3 regions of the Paenibacillus sp. QJM3NY_38 genome follow, and region 3 is predicted to be linked to each of the others. Evidence: riboswitches for the same ligand, from Rfam matches in the RefSeq annotation. Region 3 holds a riboswitch; each other region holds the start of a gene.
The links. A riboswitch is a leader RNA that binds a small molecule or an ion and turns the genes downstream of it on or off. The one in region 3 is predicted to bind cyclic di-AMP.
Positions count from the first base shown of each region.

Region 1: it holds a riboswitch for cyclic di-AMP, as region 3 does, so the genes downstream of both, AC0VZ8_RS00495 (C40 family peptidase) here and AC0VZ8_RS02355 (hypothetical protein) in region 3, are expected to answer to the same signal.
Region 2: it holds a riboswitch for cyclic di-AMP, as region 3 does, so the genes downstream of both, AC0VZ8_RS20160 (C40 family peptidase) here and AC0VZ8_RS02355 (hypothetical protein) in region 3, are expected to answer to the same signal.

Region 1 covers NZ_CM149665.1:100,714-104,768, forward strand. Annotated here, with positions in the region: gene AC0VZ8_RS00480 (c-type cytochrome) at 68-424, opposite strand; gene AC0VZ8_RS00485 (GNAT family N-acetyltransferase) at 586-1,086, opposite strand; gene AC0VZ8_RS00490 (C40 family peptidase) at 1,227-1,700, opposite strand; gene AC0VZ8_RS00495 (C40 family peptidase) at 2,148-2,621, opposite strand; cyclic di-AMP (ydaO/yuaA leader) riboswitch at 2,625-2,764, opposite strand; gene AC0VZ8_RS00500 (hypothetical protein) at 3,113-3,940, opposite strand; gene AC0VZ8_RS00505 (M1 family metallopeptidase) at 3,952-4,055, opposite strand, start outside.
Region 2 covers NZ_CM149665.1:4,384,083-4,388,137, reverse strand. Annotated here, with positions in the region: gene AC0VZ8_RS20170 (ROK family protein) at 1-904, shown strand, start outside; gene AC0VZ8_RS20165 (hypothetical protein) at 1,299-1,826, opposite strand; cyclic di-AMP (ydaO/yuaA leader) riboswitch at 2,085-2,215, shown strand; gene AC0VZ8_RS20160 (C40 family peptidase) at 2,219-2,695, shown strand; gene AC0VZ8_RS20155 (stalk domain-containing protein) at 2,921-4,055, opposite strand, start outside.
Region 3 covers NZ_CM149665.1:521,625-525,679, reverse strand. Annotated here, with positions in the region: cyclic di-AMP (ydaO/yuaA leader) riboswitch at 538-711, shown strand; gene AC0VZ8_RS02355 (hypothetical protein) at 844-1,305, shown strand; gene AC0VZ8_RS02350 (proline dehydrogenase family protein) at 1,366-2,286, opposite strand; gene pruA (L-glutamate gamma-semialdehyde dehydrogenase) at 2,487-4,034, shown strand.

The DNA of each region.
Region 1 (4,055 bases), 420 kb from region 3:
ATATGTAAAAAACACGCTTGCAACGGGAACAACTCCAGGTGCAAGCGTGTTTTGCGTATAAGCTGATTTATTTTTTCTCAGCAAGGTACAGCGCGATGTTTGCGATTTCTTCAGGTTTAAGTTGGTCTTTAAAGGAAGGCATTCCCTTACGACCTTTGGTTACAACGTTGAAGATCGCGTCCGCATCCATGTGTCCGCCTACTTGATTCAAAGCCGGCCCAGCGCCGCCTTGAAGTTGGTCGCCGTGACAGCTAATGCAGCTTGCTTTCAGTGTGGCTTCCGCTGCGGCTGCATCGAGAGTCACTTCCGGCATGGTCGGCTTCTCTTCCTGAGCTACCTGTTCCTTACCTGGGAGCGTAAACATCAGCGCGATAGCTAACGCACATGCGACGAAGAACAATCCGCTCATGATCCATTTTTGCATCGTCATATCGTCCCTTCTATGTATACTGCACTTTTGCACTTGTCTCCATTATAAACCAACATCCATAGACAGCATAGCCAGTTGTGACAAAAAAAGCAACTATACGGCGCAGCTTCATAAAAAGTACACAAAATTGTGCTTTTTCATATAGACAAAGATTACTATTCCTCATTTGTCGGGGGCTCATACACCATACAGTGGAAAAGGGCGTTGCCCGTTGGCGTAAGCCGCTCATACGTATCGGTGATGTGAAAGCCTGCCCTTTGATAAGCGCGGATTGCTCGCTCATTCCAGGTCATTACCTCAAGGTCAATTTCGTCGGCAGGCCGCCTCCGTCTGGCTTCCCGGACAATCGTCTGCATAAATCGTTTACCCATTCCACGCCCGCACCAATCAGGACGCATGCCAAGTCCGATTCGTGTAACCTCATGCATCGGAAACAGCTGGGCAAATCCCCAGAGGGCCTCCCGCTCATCCAGAACCGAGATGTACTGTCTCTGGCGAATGTCCGGATCGCCAAACTCCACCTCAAGCCCTTTCATCTGCTCCCAGGGAAGAAAGCCATAGATATTATAGGGAGGAGGGTAGGCCCAAGCGCATATTTCTTCGGCGTGCTCTTCACGCATGACTACGGTGTGAAATGTAATCGGTGTGGCATCCATTTGCGAAGTCCTCCTATCGTCTGCATAAAATAATAATCATATTACGAACATCCAAGTCGCATCAAAAAAGCCCGCAAAAGAGAGGTAAGGGCTCCTTTAACGGGCAAGCATTATGTATAGGGAAGATTAGCCTCTACAGCTTAGGATGATTCACCGACCGACTCTTCATACTTATCATCGCTCATGATACGCTTTGCACCGACGTATCGCTGGTCGTAGTAATCCTCTGCCAGGCGGTTGATAACCACGCCGCGGTTGGAGGAAGCATGGGCGAATTTGCCATCGCCGACATAAATGCCGACGTGGGAGATGCCCTGGCCCGATGTGTTAAAGAACACCAAATCGCCAGCGCGCAGCTCCTTACGGGACACGCTTGTCCCCATGTCGAATTGAGAGCCGGATTGATGCGGGAGCTTTAGACCGAGTTTAGCGTAAACGTACATGGTGAAGCCGGAACAGTCAAATCCGCTCGTGGTTGTACCACCGTAGCTGTATCTTGTACCTAGAACCTTATCGATTTCCTGATCCAGCGCACCATCAGCAAACACGCTGCCAACGCCCAAAGTGAACAACAGCGTGATACTTAGGGCTGCTGTCGATAATGTTTTCTTCAGCATGGAAAGCTCCTTTTCGTTGCCGGGAGGCATAGCAATCTATATATTAAAGCACTTACATTAATGACAAAGTTGTTACTGCGTCCATTCTATCAGACAGCAAGCGAGATTGGCAATTATTTCTTGATGGATTTTGCTATTTTTCAATAGCATTAACTGTCGAAGCACCAAGGAAAATCAATATTTTTCCAAAATGGGTGTTTAATGACGAGAGAGAAGGGTAAATAAAGGATAGATGATGTGAAGACACGGCGAAGTGAAGTGGAACTGAAGTGAACTTGTATAATAAATTTCATTTTTTTTCGAAAAAGCGGGAACTTTTTTGCTGTGCTGAACGTTATAAAGGTATACGCACAATCAACAAAAGAAAAAAGCCGCTGGATGAGATCGGCACAATCTCATAAACCCAGGGCTTTCTTGTAAGAGTAAATCAATTAAGTTCCAACATTAATTGTAGTTCACAGCTACAGATTTGTACGTATTCTGACTCATAATTCTCTTAGCGCCTACATATCGGTTGGCGTAATAGCTCTGGCTCAGCGGACTGATAATGACACCGCGCGAAGATGAAGAATGAGCGAATTTGCCGCTCCCGACATAAATACCCACATGAGATACACCTCTACCGGATGTGTTGAAGAACACGAGATCGCCAGCTTTCAGTTTGCTCTTGGATACGGCCGTACCTACTTTGTATTGAGCTGCAGACGTACGGGGCAGGCTAAGACCAAGCTTCTTGTAAACATAGCTGGTGAATCCGGAGCAGTCAAATCCATTCGTTGTAGTTCCACCTGTTTTGTAAGAAACACCAATGGCTGGTTTGATTGCAGTATTTAATTTGGAATCGGCGAAAGCGCTTCCGGTCCCTAATGTGAGTGCGAGTGCGAGGCCTAGAGAAACAGCCGTTAACTTCTTTTTCAAAACAAAAGCTCCTTCCATTGCCTGCGAGGTTAGCTTAAGGGTTCGGTTGAAGGTCCCCTATGATCCCTCTCTTGCGAGATCAATTCACCCAAAACGGATCCCCCGCTTCCCATATCGTTATGGGAATTCGGCTCCTTAAAATGTTGATGAACCCATTCATTGACGTTTGACGTTCCAACATAGTTAGCGAATTACAACGTTCCTAACATAAAAGTTACAGTAAAGATGACAAAGTTGTTACTAACATATTCGTTATTTTAGCAGAGTATTAACAATTTGGCAAACGAGGAAACATTATTTTTAAACAAAAAAACCTGTCCCCATCTTAAGGGAACAGGTTTTTTTGTAATATGGCGTTCAGAAATTTGTAATATTAAGGATAAATGAACTCTTATTCTCTGTAAAATCTAGCGCGGGATAGAAACGTGTCGCTTCTGATTACAGCTTATTCGCGAGCGTGTTTCATTATTTTAGGTGCCAAATTGTAACCATTAAGGATGCTGTGAGGAGGAATCTCTCCACAAATGATATTGAGCGGACATTGCCCAAATTTGGAAAAGTCCATTCAGGAAATAAGAGGCCTGCTGAATAATTAAGCCGATCAACCCGGCCCAGAAGAGCGAGGCCGAGCTCAGGAGCAGCAGAATGACACAGGCGGATCCGCCGATGGTGATGGATAACAGCATTGCTGTGCCCAAGCGGCGGAAGAGCGCATGGATAGAGCTGATCATGCTGGATTCGCCGGTACGGCCAAATTGCATATAGAGCAATAACAGGCGGATCAGATAGGCGTACAAGAACCAGCCAGCTGCATAGGGCAGTGCATGAAGCAGCAGCACAGGCTCCTGAATTCCATTCAGCAGAATCGGGAGGATTTTGGGCAGAATCCAGTAACCGGGCGCGAAGGTGAGAATAAGCTCAACCAGATAGAATAGCGTTACGGGTTTCCACAGTTTCCGCATGCCAGTGAAGAAGAATAAACCGCGCTCGCCCTTGGCTTCCTGGTGAAGGTTGTAGAAGATGCCGGCCCGAATGAGCGGGGTGAGGATCATCCGGATCAGGAGCAAACCGGCCAGAAGCCATCCGTAGGTGTGTACTGTGCTGCTCAAGGACAGGCTCATCTCGCCCTCGTAGAAGAATAAAAGACGGCTGAGCTCGTTAGGGGCGGAATCCGGATATCGCATCAGAAGGGGGACTACCGCCGATTTTACGAGTCGGTACAGGCAATATCCCCACAGCAAACGGTATAAGAAGAGCAGAATCGAGACGTATAGCTGGTCTTTAACACTGATCCACCCTTGGCCTGCGTAACTTTTCATGTGCTCCCCCCTCACCATGATAGGCTGCCGAACAGCGTCTCCACAAGCTTGGTAATACTGAGATTCCAGCGTGTAACCACCTTCGGATCCATTCCTGCCTTCATATAGTTATTAA
Region 2 (4,055 bases), 3.4 Mb from region 3:
TGGGGGTACGAAGATCGCGGCAGCGCTCTTTGATTCCGAAGGACAGCTGCTGAACCGGGAGCAAATGGAGACGGCAGGAGCCCGTACGGCCGAGGAAGTGGTTACGAGAATTACGAATATGATTCGCAGCGTCTCGGGCGGCCAATCGCTCCGAGGGATTGGCATGGCTTCGCCGGGAACGGTTAACAGCCGGGAGGGCATTGTCATTCACGGGACGAATCTGCCGCAATGGACGAATGTTCCCCTCAAAGCATGGATGGAACGTGAGCTGCATACGGAAGTTCAGGTGCTGAATGATGCTAATGCAGCCGCATGGGGAGAGTATGTAAGAGGTGCTGGAAGAGGGGCGACGAACATGGTGTACGTGACGCTGAGCACCGGTATCGGCTCAGGCATCGTGCTGGATGGGAAGCTGTTCCTGGGCAGCAGTTCCTTTGCTGGGGAACTGGGACACCATATCATTGATCCCAGCGGTCCGCAGTGCAATTGCGGCAGCCACGGCTGTTGGGAGGTATTTGCTTCTGGAACAGCCATCGGACTCGCAGCATCCCAGCGAATGCTTACCCAGCCAAGTGTCATATCAGAACTGGCTGCAGCTGATGCGGGAGTGAACGCCAAGCATGTATTCGAGGCCAAACGTCTTCAAGACCCCGTTGCAGTGGAGGTCATTGATCGTGCCATCTATTACATGGCGCTTGGACTGGTTAACGTCATTCACAGCTTTAACCCCGATCGCATCGTCATTGGCGGGGGTGTGAGCAGAGCTGGTGAGCTGTTGTTCCCGCAGCTGCGGGAAATGACGGATAAGCTGGTCATGCCGTCCTATTTAGGGACGTACGAGATCGTTCCTGCAGGACTTCGGGACGATGTTGGTCTGGTTGGAGCTGCGGCTTTGTTCCAGTAGCATAGGCCTGAAGAGAATGATACGAATAGGATCAATGATAAATAGATACCAGAAAGAGCGCTCGGAATGACGACGTAGTATCAAGTTACCTAGCTAAAGAGAAATCAACAAAAGCCGCCCTTCTGAGGGCGGCTTTCCAATTATTTATAGAGAGAGCGGGAAACGGAGCGATCATTTATTTGCGTCATAAGTCCGTAACAAGTAACAAGTGATAGGAGTGAACCGTAAACCGTCATCCGTTTGCACTTGAGTCGATTTTTTTGGTTTCTGGTTAGGTTTGTTTGTATCCGACAAACAATAAACGGTTGCTCGCACTTTCCCGCCCGCCGGCGGAAACCGCCGGCTCCAAACCCGCACGTGGGGTGACCTGCAGGCTTGGAGCCGGCGGCTGTCGCTATTCCATGTACTTGGATGCGTCAAACGTAATCAGAGATGTATGATTGGCATGCTCAATCAGCGAAGAGAGCTTGGTTACCTCGCGTTCCTTCTTGCGGGCTTGCGCCTGATAAGCCTCCGGATCATATAAGGCGACGTTGAACAGCGTTATGGCACCGTCTCCGCTGCCACGGCTGCTCTGGCGCTCCAGCTTCTTGCGGGAGCCGAGTTGGGCAAGCTGTCCAATATCGCTGCGTATTTGTTTGGCCAGCTCGATCGCTTCCATGATCGTAATGTCGGAGCCGTTCCAGGGAATAGTCTGCGTGGTATTGGAGATTGCCATCAGCAAATCCAGCTTCCTATAATCCGCCGAGGCCGCTTCGATTTCTTCCGTAATGGCATCCACGCTGCGCGTAGGGTATTCCGCCGTCTCCCCTTTTTCAATGATCGTGCTGCTATTGTTCAAGCGTTCCGACATCAACTGATTGATGAGACGGTTAATTGCTGCCCGGACAGCTAGTGCTTCTGCCATCGTTATTTGACTCATAAGTGATGGATCACCTCTTTAATTTCATTCTATTATGTAAACGTAAAGATTTGTAAAAAGTTGCTAGATTAATTAAAAAAGCAGCGCGAAAAGAAAAACAGAGTTACATAATTGTCATGACTGAGTGAGAGGGTGAACTAAAATCCGACCGAAATTCTTCATCATTACGACAGCTCCGAACATAAAACGATAGATTTTTAGGATATGATTGACAGCATCCTTGCTTGTATACTATATTAAGAGAAGGTTACAAAACGTTAATGAATTTTGCCGAATTTCGTTTGTGAAAACGGGGGAACCGTCTTGGGTGAATTACTCTTGTATAGAGAGTATAGGGAACCTTCAACCGAACCCTTAGCTAACTCCGTAGGCATCGAAGGAGAGAACATATTTTGAAGAAGTTTGTCATCACCTTGCTAGGGTCTGCAATTATTTTTTCTTCTGGTGCCGTTTCAGCATTTGCTGATCAACAACCGAATTTTCAGTATCAAGTGAAGCAATTGGTAGGAACTCCATACAAATGGGGCGGAACAACTACCAGCGGGTTTGATTGCTCCGGATTTATACTGTACATGTTTAGAAATTTCGATATTGATCTTCCGCGCACTTCCCAAAGCCAGGCTAAAGCGGGCGAACATGTGGATCGTGAAGATCTGCGGGTTGGAGATTTGGTATTCTTCAATACAAGCGGTAGCGGAATTTCCCATGCAGGCGTATACATTGGTGACGGACAATTTGCACATGCTTCCAGCAGCAAGGGAGTCAGAATCAGCAAGCTTAGCGATTCCTATTACGAGCCGCGTTATGTCACGGCACGTCGTGTTTTGAGTCAAGAAAACTATGCAAAGCTGGTAGGAAGCGCAAGCTAATTGGATAACGCAGCCATTTAGGGTACGATACATAACCAGAAAGCCTGACAAAGGGATGACCTTGTCAGGCTTTCTTTTTTAGATATTGGAAAGTATAAACTTCGAAGCTTGTGACTTTCTGATATCGCAAGAAAAACTTCTACTAACTGCGGTCTGTCATCTGTGAAGGTACGTCGATAGACGCTTTTCTTACTAAAAGCTATCATCCCACAAGGGGGTGTTCGGTTACTCCTTAACAACAGAGGCATTCACGGCAGCTTCCATTCCATTGTTATAGAGGCGGAACAAGCCTAGGCGCCAAAAAGCAGCACCTTTCAGGTCATAACGTTTGGCCAAGCCGAGTTTATCGTCCACGGAAGTGGCGGTTTCGCTAAATAGGCTGATGCCGAGGAGGAGCTTCTGCTTCGGGACGCCTGCTTGGAGTGCCGACTGAATCGCTTGGTCCACCATACTGTTCGGTTCGGGAACCTGAGATTTGGTTCCGACCGGATTGTACTGATAAGCCATAACAATCAGGTCATCGGCGATGGAGGCCAGTGTTTTGTAATCATAGCCTTTATAAGCGCTGTTCAGTGGCGGCACCGCTAAGGATAGGGCAATGTCATGGGGCAATGCTGTCTTCAATTGCTTGACATAATCATTGAGCAGCTTCTGCTGTTTCACCGCATCCAGTTTAAAACCGAGCCCTTCAAAATCAAGCACAACTCCGCCAAATCCGTTCTCCGCTACCGCGGCTGTGATGCCTTCAATGGACTTTTGGCGCAGGCTGCTGTCGCTCAGAACTTTGGTTAATTCACCATTTCCGTCCAAGGCGTAAACCATAAGATATGGTTTAATCTCCCGATCTGCTGCGTTTGCCACAATCGATTGCGGCGTAACGTCGCCGGCCGCCGCAGGCAGACGATACTCGTCGCCTTGAAGTGTAAACTGACCTTCCCGATCAATGCGGCTCCAGCCGAAGGCGACTGAATTCATGGAGGCTACGAGATCCCGCTCTTGGAAAGATTGCAAAGCGTAAAAGGCTCTCAAATGCATTTCGCGCTGCGGCGACACGAGGGAGACCGTGCGAGTCGCCTGATTCCAGCCCACATTAACGCCGAATTGGCTGCTGAATGAGCTCAGCGGAATCAGAACGCGGCCTTCCCGCTGGACAGGGGGAGCGGCCAGCTTCACTTTTTTACCGTTGACGGTTGCGCTCGAGCTCCCGACTTGAAGCAGCACTTCCGTCGTTTGACCCTTCACCTCGCCAATGGCCTTCACGGTTTGCGTCTTGCTATTCCACGTGATTTGAATGCCCAGTGCTTCTCCAACCGTCCGGAATGGAACGTAGGTGACCCCTTTGTCAACCCGCGGAGCCGTA
Region 3 (4,055 bases):
ACGAGTAGCATGTTATTCTATTAGCCATTGACTAACATCCAGGTCCGGCAAAACAGCACAGCATCAGGTTCGAGCGGTGAGAGTCGCATCATCCTGCATTTCCAGCGAAGGCCCATGGTGCCCTCGCCTGAGATTCGATCCATCAAGAGCCCGGCAGCTCTCACACAGCCTTAGGTCTTCATGGAACGGCTGCCTGTATGCCTGCCGCCGATGTCCGTCAATTCATAGTTCGTATCATACGTCCGGCCTTGCAGGAAGTAAATGTGAGCAAAAACACATGTAGCGTTATGTCAAACAGGATCTGACCGGTTTCGCTCCATTATCTCTTGAATTCTTCTCTATACTATGTATTTCTCTTGTTTTCTTGCATTTATCGTAATCTATCGAGATACCGAGATTTTGCCATGATAATCGATGACACGACTGAATGTACACGTTTTCTTATACGGTTTTCATCGATTTTCGGAATGTATCCGTCCCATATGGCCATTTACTTTTAGAGTCCTCCGGCGTATGATTCATCCATCTATTCGAAACATTCGTTATACGCTGAGCTCCCGACGGATCGGGAGACGGGGGAACCAAAACCGCCAACGGAGCTTCTGTTGGTGAATGGGGTGAATCCGCAGGCCTGATGATCAGGCGTCGCGGTAGGGTGCTCTCAAGCCCGAATCCGTCAGCTAACCTCGTAGGCGCGCTTTGAGAGAGAACACCACCCGAGCCTTAAGCGAAGCGGCCGCTGTAGCAGGGCCTCTAACGATAAATAGGCCTGGAGAGCGGGGTTACTCTGCTCACCGGGCCTTTTTGCCGTGCATATAACATTCCTATAAAGGAGCGTAGATCATGACGAAATTCATTGAGGCTGCACTAGCACCCGTCATCGAAACCGCATCGCCTGCATTAAATGCAGAGCTCATCCGCCATATGGAGATCTTTCGTTTCGACCGGGGCTCGGCTGAACGCTTTATCCCCTGGAGCAATCGAGATTGGAACTGCGGGTTGTTCAAAATCAGCTGCAAAGACGCGGCCGGGTATGCCGAATATGCGCTGCCAAGCACAAGAGAATTCGCGGATCTGGTCCGCTGGGCATCCGTCTTTACGAGGCTCAAAGGTATGCCCGTGACCGAGGCCGTTCGCTATGCCCAGAAGCAGCAGTGGGGATCCGCACGAATGCAGCTCGCCGTATCGGCCCTCGCCGATCTGGAGGCCAATCTGCAACAGCACACCACCCGTAAGCGGTTAGGCAGCCTGACACTGGAGCGTTCCTTCTTGATGGAATGCTCGGAGGCGTATTATTCCTTCTAGGACAGCAGCTAGAAAGAGCTACCGTTCTCGCTTCCATTGCAATTGGTTGTTTCCCCCCGCTCACTTGAACATATTTTTGAGCACCATTATCAGGTTGGCCGGCTTCTCCGCCAGCCGCCGGGTAAAATACGGATACCACATCGTTCCGTAAGGCATATAACACCGGATGCGGTAGCCGTCCTGCGCAAGCGCAGCCTGATCGTTCATCCGCAGCCCGTACAGCATCTGAAACTCAAATTCCTGTTTGCCTATACGGCTCTGCTCGGCAAACACCTTCACCCAGTCGATGATGTTGTCATCGTGCGAAGCAATCGCGACGTAGGCTCCCTGATCAAAATGCATTTTGATCAATTTTTTATAGTTGTCCATAACCTCCCGCTTCTGCTGAAAGGCGATGGTTCCCGGCTCTTTGTACGCCCCCTTCACGAGCCGCAGATTAACACCGGCATGCATTAAATTCTTGACGTCCTCCTCCGTACGGAACAAGTAGGCCTGCATCACGGTCCCCACGTTGGTCAGCCCTTCCTTATGGAGCCGTAGCGTCATATCAATCGTCGCCTGGGTGTACGGCGAATCCTCCATATCCAGGCGAACGAAATTGCGGTGCTCTTTCGCCTTTTTCGCTACCATTTTGATGTTCTCGTACGCCTTCTCGGGGTCCAGTGCCAAGCCCATCTGCGTCGGTTTCAGCGATACGTTCGATTTCACTCCCCGCTGGGCAATCCCTTCCACGAGCTTCAAATACTCCTCCCGATACCCGGCCGCTTCATCCAGCGTCCGGATACCCTCCCCCAAATGATCCAGCGTGACGAGAATGCCCTTCTCGTTCAGCCTCTCAATTTCATCCAGCGCCTCATCCAAGGTATCGCCGGCTATGAATCGGCCCGCCAATTTCCGGCCGTACTTGATCGACAACCACTTCACGAGTTTATTGCCGGACACCGTGAGGATCACTTTACGGTAAAGCTCGGTTCCGTCCATGCGCGCGCCCCCTTTGCAAGGTAAACCAAAATGCACTCTATCTAACTCATATGCAAAAATCATGACGGCATGCAGGAAGACATACATATCTTACATAGAGCTTTTCACCAGAAGATCCTAAACACCCCACCATGACGCATTCAGCAGCTGGACCATAGACCTTAAGCTTCGAATCATATCATGTTAAGGAGGGGCCACCCATGCGAGCATCTTTTCGGAACGAACCATTTATGGACTTCAACAACGAGTGGAACAACAAGTTATACGATGCGGCGTTATCCGGGGTCGAAGCCGAGCTTGGCCAATCGTACCCCCTGGTCATCGGCGGTGCCAAAATCCATACGGAGCGCACCGCAAATTCGGTCAATCCGGCGCGCAAACGCCAAGTCATCGGCGTCGTGTCCCAGGCGGATACCGAGCTTGCCGAACAAGCCATCCAGACGGCAGCGCGTACCTTTGAGACGTGGAAGCACACCGACCCGAGCGAACGGGCACGCTATCTGTTCAAGGCAGCGGCGATCATGCGGAGGCGCAAGCTCGAGTTCTCCGCGCTCATGACTCTCGAAGCCGGCAAGACGCGTGCCGAAGCCGACGCGGATACGGCCGAGGCGATCGATTTCATGGAATTCTATGCACGCGAAATGCAGCGCCTGAGCGCTCCCCAGCCGCTGACGGTTCACGAAGAGGAAGAGAATCATCTCTATTACATCCCGCTTGGCGTCGGCATCGTCATTCCGCCGTGGAACTTCCCGCTCGCGATTATGGCCGGCATGACCACGGCGGCCATCGTTTCCGGCAACACCGTTGTACTGAAGCCGGCGAGCACCACCCCGGTCATTGCCGCCAAATTCGTGGAGCTGCTGGAAGAGGTCAGCCTGCCTCCGGGTGTCGTTAATTTCCTGCCTGGCCCGGGTCAGGAAGTGGGCGACTATTTGGTGGATCACCCATTGACCAGGTTTATCAGCTTTACGGGGTCACGCGACGTCGGACTGCGGATTCAGGAACGCGCGGCCAAGACGCAGCCGGGGCAACGATGGATCAAGCGCGTCATCGCCGAAATGGGCGGGAAAGATGCAATCATCGTGGACAACGAAGCCGACTTGGAGCTCGCGGCGGACGCTATTACCGCTTCCGCATTCGGCTTCTCCGGTCAGAAATGCTCTGCCTGCTCCAGAGCCATCGTGCACGAGGACGTCTATGATATCGTGCTGCAGAAGGTCATCGAACGCTCCAAAAAGCTGGTGATCGGAAGCCCCTCCCATGCCGAGGCTCAGGTAGGACCCGTCATTGACGATAAGGCGTACCGTAAAATTCTCGACTATATCGAAATCGGAAAAAGTGAAGGGAAGCTGGTACTGGGCGGATTCCCGGGCGATCCGGAAGGGTATTTCATACAGCCTACGATTTTTGCTGATGTGGACAGCACCGCCCGTATTTCCCAAGAGGAAATCTTTGGTCCGGTGGTGGCCTTCACGAAGGCAGCCTCCTTCGACGAAGCGATCCAATTCGCCAACAATACCGACTACGGGCTGACCGGCGCGGTGATCTCGAACAACCGCGCGCACCTGGAACAGGCGCGGCGCGACTTCCATGTCGGCAACCTGTATTTGAACCGGAAATGCACCGGCGCCTTGGTGGGCATCCACCCGTTTGGCGGCTTCAATATGTCCGGGACCGATTCCAAAGCCGGCGGGCGCGACTACCTGCTCCTGTTCACGCAGGCGAAGGCGGTGTCGGAGCGTTTCTGATTACGACATGTAAAGAAACCT